Regions from separate parts of the Oceanobacter antarcticus genome, predicted to be linked through region 3. Evidence: predicted binding sites of a transcription regulator. Region 3 holds the regulator's gene; each other region holds the start of a gene.
The links. Region 3 encodes FNR, which switches genes on or off when oxygen is low (the NO sensors DNR and NnrR bind a similar motif). Its sites were predicted from a motif close to TTGATNTANATCAA; they were not measured.

Region 1 (3,124 bases), on a different contig from region 3:
TGCCGATAGAGACCCTGAAGATGCAGTGCCAAACGTGAATTCAACTGGTAAGACAGCCGTGCATCGGCACCTGCGGTATCCCGTGCCAGTTCAGCCTGGTCATCCAGATCGCTCGACCAGCTGACGCCCGCCATGCTGCTCCAGAGTCCCTGCTGGTATGCCAGTGCTGTCCGGCTGCCGATTTGCAGGGTATCGGCTTCATCATTGAGCTGACTGTCTTTGCTGCTGACATGGAGTTCGAGCTGAGGCTGCCAGTGTTGCCAGCCATTCCAGCGCCATTCTGTCGTCAGTTGCAGCATGGATTGCAGGCTGTCGTGGCCAAGCCAGTAGTATTCATAGTCGAGGCTGGCATTCAGCTGGTGTTGTCCCAGCAGCTGCTGGGCACCCGCCCGGAATTGAACGGCATCAAGGTCGTAGGTGTCATTGCCGTTATTGTCTTTGCGAGCGAAGGAGACACTACTGTAGACCCGCCGCTTGCTGGTGAGCGGCAAACTCATCTGGGCGGCGGCAGAGTAGCGAAAATAACCTGAATGTATGGCGCGCTGTTCTTCGCTCAGAATCGCGCTCAACTGGCCATCAAACAGGTCGATTTCCCGTTCACTGGTGGCGGTGTTGATATTGGTGTCGTAACCGGCTGCTGTTGCCAGTGCCACCGACCAGGAGCGTCGGCTACGGGATTGTTGCTGACTGATTTGTTGCAAGTAGTTACGGGATGCGGTGGCGATGGCTGGCAGCGGATCCGCTGCCAACACCGTCTGAAAACCACTTTCCGCAGCCAGCATCTGCCCCATGGCATATTGGCAGCGCGCCAGCTCGAAGTGGTAGTTGAGATTTTGTGGAAAACGGCTATGTAGCCGGTCAAATACAAACCAGGCCTCGTTGAGGTTGTGGGTTTCCAGTGCGGCGCTGCCGTACATCAAATCGAAAGCTTCCTCACCTTCGTACGTTGCCAGCAGTGTATGGGCGATTTGATAGGCGGAACTGAAATCTCCCGCGCGGATGGACGTTATCAAAGTTTCTAGGGTGGCTGCTTCGGTAACCGCTGCCGGCGCGGATGGTGCCGCGTCACTGACACTGGCGGCGCGACAGGGATTCAGCTGCAACGGTGCCAGTGCGGCCAGTAGCAAGATGGGGATTCGGCTGTATGAGTCCCTGCGGTACGGATCAATATGATGATGCATGGGCATTCCTTACCAAAGCGGCGGCGAATGTACTCCCGGGCGATCAGCGTCCGGTGATCCTTATACAGCTCTGACAAAATTATACAGTCTCATTCTGCAGCGCAATAAGCAGGCCACCAAATGGCTCACAATTCCCGATTTTGATACATATCAAGCGTAGCAGCGGTTAGGGCAATGACAGAAAAATCCACTTGATATGGGTCAATCTGGCCCCGGCACAGGCTGTTACATTGAGCTCAACAAGGCAAACGCATGATCGACAGTGAGTGAGGTATCCCACTATGTTTATGGATGAAGTCGTTTTTTCAGGATTGGTAATTGTGGGCCTGACCTGCGTATTTTTTGCAGGTGTTTACCTGGCCATTCGTAAAGACATTAAAAAACACGGTACGGGTGAATAAGTACCGGTTGTAACAATTTTCTGCGCTGAGTACCCTTGCCTCGGGCCTGACCAATTTGGTCATGGCCCTTTTTTTTGTGCGCATTAATTCCTCAGCGGGAAGGGGACTGGTGGCAGCCTGTTAGTTAAGCTGGTGCGCTCCGAGTACGACCGGGTTGTTGATATGCAATTTATCCAGCCGGGCGAGCAAGTCCTGCAGCGGCTTTCCTTCCGGCACCGGGCCAATACGTACTTTGTGCAGGGGCTTGCCATTCAGCTTGCCCTGGTAGACCTCGACCGGCCAGGTCAGCGGCTTCAGGGCGTCACGTAACGCTTGCTGCTGCTTGTTGGCGCTTGGCTGGTCGGACAGGGCAGACACCTGTACCCAGCGTACTTTATCTGGCAGAGGCGGCTTGAGCAGCTCGATCGTGACCGGGGCCGTACCGGAGATATCCAGACCAATCTTGTGAGCGGCGACGTACGACAGATCGATTATACGATCCTTGTAAAACGGTCCGCGATCGTTGACCCGCACGACAACACTTTTACCATTATCTTGCCGGGTCACTTTTACATAACTGGGCAACGGTAAGGTTTTATGCGCAGCGGTGAACTGATAGACATCGTAAATCTCGCCGTTGGCGGTGGCGTGGCCATGAAATTTCATGCCATACCAGGATGCCGTGCCGGCCTCGCGGAAAGTACGGGGCTGCTCCAGCACCTGGTAGCGTTTACCCAGCACCTTGTAGGTGGGGCCATTCCCCATCACGCTGAGTGCTTCAGACGTTGGAGTTGGCTCCTTGAGGGTGGACAAATCGGGTGGCACCGGAGGACTGAAGTCTTCCCTGTGCTGATAACGCGAGCTGCAGGCGCTGAGCAGCAGCGCCATGATCAGCCATAAACCGGTCTTCACTGTTTCAGCGCCTCACTCAACTGGTAGACAGCCATGGCATAGAGGCGGCTGTGGTTGTAACGGGTAATAACATAGTAGTTGTATTGTGCCAGCCAGAATTCCGCGCCCTGTTTGCCGATCAGTTTGACCAGGCTGGCGGGGGCATCAGCTGATGCTGGCTCAGTCGCCGACACGCCCATGGCGGCCAGTTGCGCTACCGTCCACTTGGGTTTCAGGCTGTCATTTACGACCGTCTCGTATTGTTGACCACTGACCCGTACGCGCTGTACAACGGGCTCACCAGTTCGCCAACCGTGGACACGGAAGTAGTTGGCCACGCTGTTAATTGCATCTGTCGGGCTCGACCACAAATCACGTTTGCCATCGCCATCGCCGTCGACGGCATAGGCCAGGAAGCTGGTCGGAATAAACTGGCCGTAGCCCATGGCCCCAGCGTAAGAACCTTTGACCGTACCGGGGTCGAGCTGTTCTGCTTTGGCAAGGGAGAAAAAGGCTTTTAATTCACGCCAGAAAATAGGCCGTTGGGGATAATCAAACGCCAGTGTTGCCAGTGAATCCAGTACCCGGTAGTTGCCCTGGCGGCTGCCGTAGAAGGTTTCAACGCCGATGATGGCGCTGATGATTTCCTTCGGAACACCGTATTTTTGCTCT
Region 2 (3,124 bases), on a different contig from region 3:
GGCTTCGGCACTGGCATACCAGGCAGCAACCACCACTTGTTCTATTTCTGCGCCGGAAAATCCCTCCGTCGCGGCTGCCAGTACCCCCAGATCGACTGCGTCGGCATCATGACCGCGCTTGCCCAGGTGGATGCGGAAAATTGCTTCCCGTACACTGGCATCGGGTAAATCAACAAAAAAGATTTCGTCCAGACGACCCTTGCGCATCAGTTCCGGTGGCAAGGCATGAATATTGTTGGCGGTCGCCACCACAAACACCGGCTGTTTGCGCTCGGCCAACCAGGTCAGCAAGGTACCCAACAAACGCTGGCTGACGCCACTGTCCTGGCTGTCTCCAGCCAGCGCCTTTTCGATTTCATCGATCCACACGACACAGGGTGACATCAGTTCGGCAAGCTGCAACGCTTCCCGCAAGTTACGTTCTGTCTCACCAAAAAACTTGTTGTACAAGGCACCCATATCCAGACGCAACAAGGGTACTCCCCAACTGCCAGCCACCGCCTTTGCCGCCAGGCTTTTACCACTGCCTTGCACACCAAACAGCAACATGCCCTTGGGTCGCAGATCGGTATCGGCTTCGAGGAACGCCTGCTGGCGCTGTTGCAGCCACTGCTTCATGCTATCCAGACCAGCCACATCGCCAAAACGGGCGGTGTCGTACTCAAATCCCATCACGCCGTCCATATCCATCAACTGGAGTTTGGCCCGACTGACTTCCGGTACATCTTCTGCCGTGATCGCACCATCATCGACTATCGCACCACGAATCAGTCGGCGGGCATCGGAATACGTCAAACCACGAAGGTTGGCCACCAGGCGCTTGAGTGTTGGTTCATCGGTTTTTACCCGTGTACCGCTATGGGCAGCGTAACGACGTGCCTCTTCCTGTACCAGGGTCATCAATTGTTGTTCATTCGGCAGTTGCAGCTGAAAACGGGCACTCAGGCGCATCAGTTCATCAGGTACCTCAAGGCGGTGGCTGAGTAACACGAGGGTTTTTCCGGCATGCATATGTTGCAAGGCAATATCCTTGAGCAGCCGTACTATCTGTGGTTCTGCGATAAACGGATGCAAATCGCAAAAGACAAAAATACCGCCCTGTTGTTGCTGCTTGATATGCAGTAACGCCCGTTCGGGCACCTCACTTTGCTCCAGTCCCGGTTCTTCACCAAAACCCAGCCGCCGCAAGCCGTCGGTCAGAGTCCATTGTTGCAATGCTGCCCCGCGTTTGATGGCCAGACGAGTCAGCAAGTCCAGCGCTCGGGGTTCTTCGTGAGTTTCAATCACCAGAATCGGCGTATGGCGCTCCAGCATCAGTGCCAGGTCGTGTACATCCTGCATTCTATTGGCTCTCTCTGTCAGACTGGCTGACGCCAGGAGTGTTATGGTTATGGCTGAATAGCGATGATACGGATCATGCATCAGAACGCAGAAAAACGTAAACTGTCAGCCGATTCAGTTTTCCGGGTATGGCCTGCCATGCCCGCGTTGCGGAGAGACCCGTTATGAGCCAGCAAGATACCCGCCAGTTTTCCCTGTTAGATCGCCTGATTGGCAGCGCCGACCAAGCCCTTCGCACCCTCGTTCCCGGCGTTGCCTCAGCAGCTCGCCCCTCCCCAGCCCTCCAGCGCGAGCAACATGAGATGAGCGACGCCGAGCGCCAACATGCCGCCGCTCTGATGCGCATTAATCATACCGGTGAGGTCTGTGCCCAGGCCTTGTATCAGGGGCAGGCGTTAACAGCCAGATTGCCGGATGTGCGTGGTGCCATGGAAGAAGCCGCCGCAGAAGAAATTGATCACCTGGCCTGGTGTGAAGCTCGCATCAAGGAGCTGGACGGCCGTACCAGCCTGCTGAATCCGCTGTTTTATGGATTATCTCTGGGTATCGGTGCCGCAGCGGGTAAAATTGGTGACAAGGTCAGCCTGGGATTTGTTGCCGCAACAGAACAACAGGTGTGCAAGCATCTGACCTCCCATATCAGTGCATTGCCCGTTCAGGATGAACGCAGCAAGGCGGTGCTGTTGCAAATGCTGGAAGACGAGGCCAAACACGCCACTACCGCACTGGATGCTGGTGGCCAGAAATTTCCATTGCCGGTAAAAATGGCCATGACTGCTATTTCCAAGGTCATGACCAGTGCAACGTATCGGGTTTAAGCCCAATCACTGGTTAACCCCATAAAAAAACCCCGTTGAAGCGCAAGTCATTCAACGGGGTTTTTTTATGGCCAGACTGACGCGAAGGGCAAAGAGCGAAGGCTACAGGCTCAGGACTTTCTCACCACGAGAAATACCCGACACACCACTGCGCACGGTTTCCAGCACTGCAGTCGAACCAATCGCCTCAATAAAGGCTTCCAGTTTATCGGTCGCGCCAGTCAATTGGATGGTGTACACACTGGGTGACACATCGACGATCTGGCCACGGAAGATATCTGCCGTCCGTTTGATTTCAGCACGCTGGGCTCCCACGGCTTTCACCTTGATCAGCATCAGTTCGCGCTCGATATGTTGACCCTCAGACAGATCCACCAGCTTGACCACCTCGATCAGCTTATTGAGCTGTTTGGTGATCTGTTCGATCTTGCGATCATCGCAATGGGTGGTCATGGTCAGACGCGACAAGGTCGGGTCTTCGGTAGGCGCAACCGTCAGGGTTTCAATGTTATAGCCACGCTGGGCAAACAGTCCGACTACACGCGACAAGGCACCCGGTTCGTTTTCCAGCAGGATAGAAATAATATGTCGCATCATATCAGGTACGCTCCGTCTTGCTCAGCCACATGTCGCGCATGGAGCCCAAAGGCACCTGCATTGGATAAACGTGTTCTTCCGGGTCAACGGCTACATCGAGGAATACCAGGCGATCCTTGTATTTATTCAAGGCATCGTCCAGCGCTTGCGGCAATTCATCGCGGCTTTTCACCTGAATACCCACATGGCCATAGGCCTCGGCCAACTTAACGAAGTCGGGCAGTGATTCCATATAGGAATGGGAATGTCGCCCTTCGTAGTTCATGTCCTGCCACTGACGTACCATACCCAGCGAACCATTGTTCAGACAGACGATTTTTACCGGAATACCGTACTGCAAGCAGGTCGACATTTCCTGAATGTTCATC
Region 3 (3,124 bases):
TCGTTACAATATCCAGCCGCGTGGCCAGGTGTGACTGGTCTTGCTGCTTTTGCAGGTTAACAAAGTCGAACAGGTTAAGATCTCCCAGTTGTGAGGGGGCTATGTTACAGATGGCTGCGAAGATGTTGTCACTGCGGCCTGGTTGGATTTTTTCCCACTCCTGCAGCATGTTTTTGACGTTTTGACGTTGCATGTTTTCCTGCGACCCACAGAGGTTGCAAGGAATGATCGGAAATTCCCGCGCTGCTGCAAACGCCTCGATATCCTTTTCCTTGCAGTAGGCCAGCGGACGGATCAGTACGTGCTTCTTGTCGTCGCTGAGTAATTTGGGTGGCATGGCTTTGAGCTTGCCGCCATAAAACATATTCAGGAACAGAGTTTCGATAATATCGTCGCGGTGATGTCCGAGGGCAATTTTGTTGGCACCAATGTGTTCGGCAAAGCCGTACAGGGTACCGCGCCGCAAGCGTGAGCACAGACCGCAAGTGGTTTTGCCTTCCGGAATAATATCCATGACGACGCTGTAGGTGTCTTTTTCGACAATATGGAAGGGCACATCCAGCTTGCTCAGGTAATCCGGCAGAACATGCTCAGGAAAGCCCGGCTGTTTCTGATCCATATTGACTGCGATCAGTTCAAAGTTAACCGGGGCGCTTTTCTGCAAGCTCATCAATATGTCGAGCATGGTGTAGGAGTCTTTGCCTCCCGACAGACACACCATGATCTTGTCGCCTTCCTCGATCATGCAATAGTCTTCGATGGCCTTGCCGACATGACGGCGCAAACGTTTTTGCAGTTTGTTGAATTCGAGTCGTTCTTTGCGATCGATGACGTCGGCAGTCATGCTGGGAAACTCCTGGATGTTCTGATATGGAACACGGACTAAAAATCAGGCGGCGAATTCTAGCGAATAGATTGGCTGTCGTCAGCAAGAGTTGCTGTGCTGAATATCCGATTCAGCCGAGCTATGGCTGACAGGGAAGGTTGTTAAAGGTCAGCGTGTGGGATACTGCGGAGCAGTAGCAGCCACATATGTCCGGTGTTTTGCCGAACGGTTGCGGGCTGCCTGCTGCTACTCGGTTTATTCTGTGGTGGCCGTGTCGTCGCATTCGAGATGAGCACTTAGGCCCGCCATCTCATAAAGACTGTTCATGTCCAACACAATGATTTCCTTGCCCTGGGTTTCGATCAGCGCATTTTTCTGGAAGCGGGTAAATACCCGGCTAATGGTTTCAACCGCGAGACCAAGATAATTGCTGATGTCGACCCTGGACATGGGCAGCCGGAAGTGGGTCGCGCTGAAACCGCGGCGGGCGTAGCGGTTGGAAATATCCAGTAAAAAGGAGGCCACACGTTCTTCAGCGTTCTTTTTGCTTAACAGCAGCATCATGTTCTGGTCGTGGCGAATCTCATTACCCATGGTACGCATCAGCTGTTTACGCAGATCGGGTAATTCGTCGGTGAGATTTTCCAACTGGTGCACCGGAATTTCACATACGGTGGTTGTTTCCAGTGCCTTGGCAGTGAGTGGGTAATCACCGGCATCGTAACCCGCTAACCCAATCAGTTCGCTGGCGAGGTGAAAGCCGGTGATCTGTTCTTCGCCATTACTGGCCAGGGTATAGGTTTTCAGGGCACCAGTACGTACTGCAAATACCGACTGGAAGTCATCCCCTTGCTGGAATAACAGCTGGCCTTTCTGAATGGGTCGGCCACGGCGAATGATATCGTCAAGTCGCTCCATATCACTGTCGCTGAGCGATAGTGGCAGACACAGAGCGTTCAGGGAGCAAGTCTGGCAGTGGGGCTGATTGCCGCGCAAGGGGGGATGTGCAACTTGGTTTGTTTTCATTGAGCTCACCGTGTCTGGTTTTCCGTGACAAACGGAACAACTGTTTTCCATTAGTTTTCGTATGGTCTTAGCTCACAGGGTGACTGTCAAGACATTGGTCAAGGTATTACAGTTGGCTGACTATAGCCAGATGGCCGCTGCGGTCCACAATCCATAACTGATGAGCAAAAGTCCGGCGATGCGACGGCTGATGTTGTGATTGAGTAATCGATTGAGGCTGCTGGCGGCGAGGCCGCTGGCAAACAGGGCTGGCAGTGTGCCCAGTCCGAAACAGGCCATGGCCAGTGCCCCCTTGAGTGGATCGCCATTAGCGGCCACCCAGCTTAATGTACTGTAGACCAGGCCACAGGGAAGCCATCCCCACAGCAATCCGAGACGAAATCGGCTGCTGACTGATTGTTGTGCCAGTAATGGTTTGGTGGCGGGCTGTAGCAGACGCCACAGGTGCTGACCGAGCTGTTCAATCCGGGTCAGCCAGCTTGCCCAGCGCGCGATGTAGAGTCCCATCAGCATTAGCATCACGGCAGCCAGTGTGCGTAATACCAGCGTCAGCAGGTCATTCAGTTGCTGCAGCCATAAGCCAAGTACAGAGACTATCAGCCCAGCCACTACGTAGCTGGTGATTCGTCCGCCATTAAAAGCCAAGGCGGTTAGTAGTGGTTGATGCTGTGAGCGACTGCCAATGGCTGCCGCAATACCGCCACACATGACCAGGCAATGACTGGAACCAAACAAGCCCAGCAGTAATGCGGTGAGCAGTGACAGTGGTTCAATCACGACAATTTGTCAGGTGATGTGGCGTCTGCAGCTGCAGGCGGTGGGGTGATTGTTGTTGACGGCGGTTTGTCAGCGCTGGCCGTCGTTTCCTCGGGGTCGTCATCAAAGAGAATTTTGTGGGCTGGCGACTCCAGATCATCAAACTGACCGCTACGTACTGCCCAGAAAAAAATCAGGGTGGCGATACTGATCAGGACGATCGAGAGTGGAACAAGTATGTAGATAATATCCATGTTATGTCCGTTATGCTGGGCAAGTGGCTGCCGTTATAACCCGGCATTATACCTGCGGGGGGCCATCGGCTGCATCCGGTTTGGATACCCGGGACAGCCTTAGGGCGTTACTGACCACCAACAGGGAACTGAACGACATGCCGATGGCTGCTGCCCAGGGGGGAATGTAACCTGCGGCCGCTACTGGCAGGGCAAGCAGGTTGTAAAGCAGTGCCCAGCCAATATTCTGGTATATCACTTTCCGGGTGCAGCTGGCGGTGTC
Region 4 (3,124 bases), on a different contig from region 3:
AGCCTTCTTTAACGATATCCAGCGGTCGGTCGGAGATATGCAGATCGAAACTGATATCCGGGTATTTTTCTGAAAAATCATTAAACATCCGGGCAAGTTCGCGGCGGCCAAAATTGGACATTGCGGTGATTCGCAAACGTCCGCGTGGCGTCACATCAAAATCGGTGACCAGTTTTTCGGCTTCAGAGATGGACTCCAGAATGTTCTCACAATGCTGATAGAACATCTGTCCCGCTTCGGTTGGGCTAACGGAGCGGGTGGTGCGATTCAGTAGTCGCACCCCCAGTCGTTCTTCCAGGCCACTGATTTGCTTGCTGACGGCTGACGGTGTGACGCCAAGCGAGTCGGCGGCAGAGGTAAAATTGCGAGCGCGAACAACAGAAACAAATGTTTGCAGAGTGTCTATTCGGGACATGGATACGATTCTTGCCGAAAACCAGATTAGTGCCGCAGTATAGTTAATCCTGAGGAAATAATCAGCTTGCTTCCGGTGTCTTTTGTGTCGAATTGACACTCATTCGACACCTGCCAGGCAGTTTGTCAGCGAATCAGTGCATTCTGGCGGCCATTAACATCCTGTTGGCTGATTATCGCAGGGTCGTTTACAGGCCATTATCCTGCGGCGTTACGCCGTCGCTGGCATTGGGAGTGCTACGGCGACGGGGTTGCCAGAGATTGACCACCCCGGCGAGGATAATCAAGGTTGCGCCTGCTGCGGTTGTCCAGCCGGGAATTTCATCCCAGAACCACCAACCCATCAAGGCCCCATAAATAACGGCGCTGTAAACATAGACGCCGACCTTACCCGTCGGTGCTGTGCGGTAAGCCTTGGTCAATGCCAGCTGACCCGTCGTGGCGACGACGCCCATAGCTGCGAGCCATAACCAGGCATCGGTGGGAACCGGGTGCCAATTCAGCAGTGCGGCTGGCAGGGATACCAGACTGGCGATCAGGCCAAAATAGAAAACGATCCGTTGGCTGGATTCCGTCACCGACATTCGGCGGATGGTGACTTTGGCCAGCGCTGCCAGCGCGGCCCCCAACAGACCGATCAGTGCCGCAAAGGTAAAGGCACTGTCGGCACCCGGCCGCAAGATAACAGCAACGCCGGAAAATCCGATCAGCAGTGCCAGCCAGCTAAATTTGCCCGCAGGTTCTTTTAACCACCACCAGGCCAGTAACGGCATGAAAAAGGGGCTCGACAGTTTGACAAGAAAGGCTTCTGTCAGGGGCATATTGCCCAGTGCCCAGAAATAACAGTACATCGCAGCAACACCGACAAGGCCGCGCATCAGGTGCCAGTGCCAGACTTGAGTCTTCAGACTGCCAATGCCGGTATTGAGAATCAGTGGTGCCAGCACAATCAGCCCAAGCAGATTGCGGAAAAACACCACTTGCTCGGTGGAAAGGTCTTCTGACAGGTGTTTGATTAACGCGCCCATAATGGCCAGCAGGGCTTCTCCAACGAGCAAATACAGTGCTCCGATACGCAGTTCGCGACTCACGGTGGTGAAATTCCTTTAAATTACTTGAAATGACTCAATATTGGACGTGGAGTGCAGGAGTATCGTTTATTTGCACCGACCGCGATTGTTGCTATGTGGGCAGTATACGGTTCGGCGATGAATATTGCTCAGGATCAATAAAGTAACTATTAGATTTTCTTGGTTTTATCCTTTACTACTTGAAATTTATTCATTCAGTCGCCATTTAGGTGGTAGTGATTAATTAGTACAACAGTTGCGAGTGCCTGCCTGGTTGGGCTGGTGTTTGCCGGTATTTCCAGAGGAGAAACTCAGTATGCGTATGGATCGTTTAACTACCAGTTTGCAAAACGCATTGGCAGAAAGCCAAAGCCTGGCGCTGGGCCAGGATCACAATCAGATAGACACTGTCCATTTGTTACTGGCATTGCTACAGCAGGCCAATAGTTCAATCAAGGATGTCATTCGTCGTGTCGGCAGTAATGTGCCGCAGTTGGAGCAGGCTTTACAAAGGGTGTTGTTGGATCAGCCACGGGTAAGCAACCCTGACGGGCAAATCCAGATTTCACCGGAGCTGGGGCGGTTGTTGAACCTCACTGAAAAAGCCGCTCAGAAGCAGGGTGATCAATACGTCTCCAGCGAAATTTTCTTGCTGGTGGCGTTGGAAGACAAGGGTGCTGCTGGTAATGCGCTGAAGGCGGCGGGTCTCGATAAGGACAAGGTCAGCAAAGCGATTGAAGATATGCGAGGTGGTGAGTCCGTGCGTGACGCCAATGCCGAGGACAGCCGTCAAGGGCTGGAAAAATACTGTATCGACCTGACCGAACGGGCAGAAGCGGGCAAGCTGGATCCGGTGATTGGTCGTGATGACGAAATTCGCCGCACTATTCAGGTATTGCAGCGCCGAACCAAAAACAATCCGGTATTAATTGGTGCTCCTGGCGTCGGTAAAACCGCCGTGGTGGAAGGTCTGGCGCAGCGTATTGTGAATGGTGAAGTACCGGATACCCTCAAGAACAAGCGCATTTTGTCGTTGGATATGGGCGCGCTGGTGGCGGGTGCCAAGTATCGGGGTGAGTTTGAGGAACGGTTGAAAGGCGTATTGAAAGATGTCGCCAAGGAAGAAGGCCGCATCGTACTCTTTATCGATGAGTTACATACCATGGTGGGGGCTGGCAAGGGCGAAGGCTCAATGGATGCTGGCAATATGCTCAAGCCAGCGCTGGCTCGTGGTGAGCTGCATTGTGTGGGAGCGACCACGCTGGATGAATATCGGGAATTTATCGAAAAGGACGCTGCCCTGGAGCGCCGCTTCCAGAAGATTCTGGTGGATGAGCCTTCCGTTGAAGATACCATCGCGATTTTACGTGGTCTCAAAGAACGCTACGAGGTTCATCACGGCGTACAAATTACCGACAGTGCCATTATCGCTGCGGCAAAACTATCGACCCGTTACATTGCCGATCGGCAATTACCCGACAAGGCGATTGACCTGATTGATGAGGCCGCATCGGTGATTCGAATGGAAATCGATTCCAAGCCCCAGGAAATGGACAAACTGGAACGTCGCCTGATTCAGCTCAAGATTGAACGCGAGGCTCTGCGTAAAGAAAAGGACGAAGCGGCGAAAAAACGCTTGA

Region 1: the regulator FNR is predicted to act here: its motif matches at 1,322-1,335, upstream of ccoM (cytochrome c oxidase subunit CcoM).
Region 2: the regulator FNR is predicted to act here: its motif matches at 1,405-1,418, upstream of coq7 (2-polyprenyl-3-methyl-6-methoxy-1,4-benzoquinone monooxygenase).
Region 4: the regulator FNR is predicted to act here: its motif matches at 1,630-1,643, upstream of clpB (ATP-dependent chaperone ClpB).

What each region holds. Positions count from the first base shown of each region.
Region 1 covers NZ_JBBKTX010000001.1:134,098-137,221, forward strand. The annotation lists gene WG929_RS00650 (hypothetical protein) at 1-1,181, opposite strand, end outside; gene ccoM (cytochrome c oxidase subunit CcoM) at 1,463-1,582, shown strand; gene WG929_RS00660 (septal ring lytic transglycosylase RlpA family protein) at 1,703-2,473, opposite strand; gene mltB (lytic murein transglycosylase B) at 2,470-3,124, opposite strand, start outside.
Region 2 covers NZ_JBBKTX010000003.1:45,575-48,698, forward strand. The annotation lists gene WG929_RS03055 (AAA family ATPase) at 1-1,341, opposite strand, end outside; gene coq7 (2-polyprenyl-3-methyl-6-methoxy-1,4-benzoquinone monooxygenase) at 1,506-2,159, shown strand; gene ilvN (acetolactate synthase small subunit) at 2,262-2,753, opposite strand; gene WG929_RS03070 (acetolactate synthase 3 large subunit) at 2,758-3,124, opposite strand, start outside.
Region 3 covers NZ_JBBKTX010000002.1:148,064-151,187, forward strand. The annotation lists gene ttcA (tRNA 2-thiocytidine(32) synthetase TtcA) at 1-844, opposite strand, end outside; gene fnr (fumarate/nitrate reduction transcriptional regulator Fnr) at 1,082-1,852, opposite strand; gene WG929_RS02315 (sulfite exporter TauE/SafE family protein) at 1,973-2,629, opposite strand; gene ccoS (cbb3-type cytochrome oxidase assembly protein CcoS) at 2,626-2,862, opposite strand; gene WG929_RS02325 (heavy metal translocating P-type ATPase) at 2,909-3,124, opposite strand, start outside.
Region 4 covers NZ_JBBKTX010000015.1:36,936-40,059, reverse strand. The annotation lists gene WG929_RS12880 (LysR family transcriptional regulator) at 1-415, opposite strand, end outside; gene WG929_RS12875 (DMT family transporter) at 603-1,505, opposite strand; gene clpB (ATP-dependent chaperone ClpB) at 1,801-3,124, shown strand, end outside.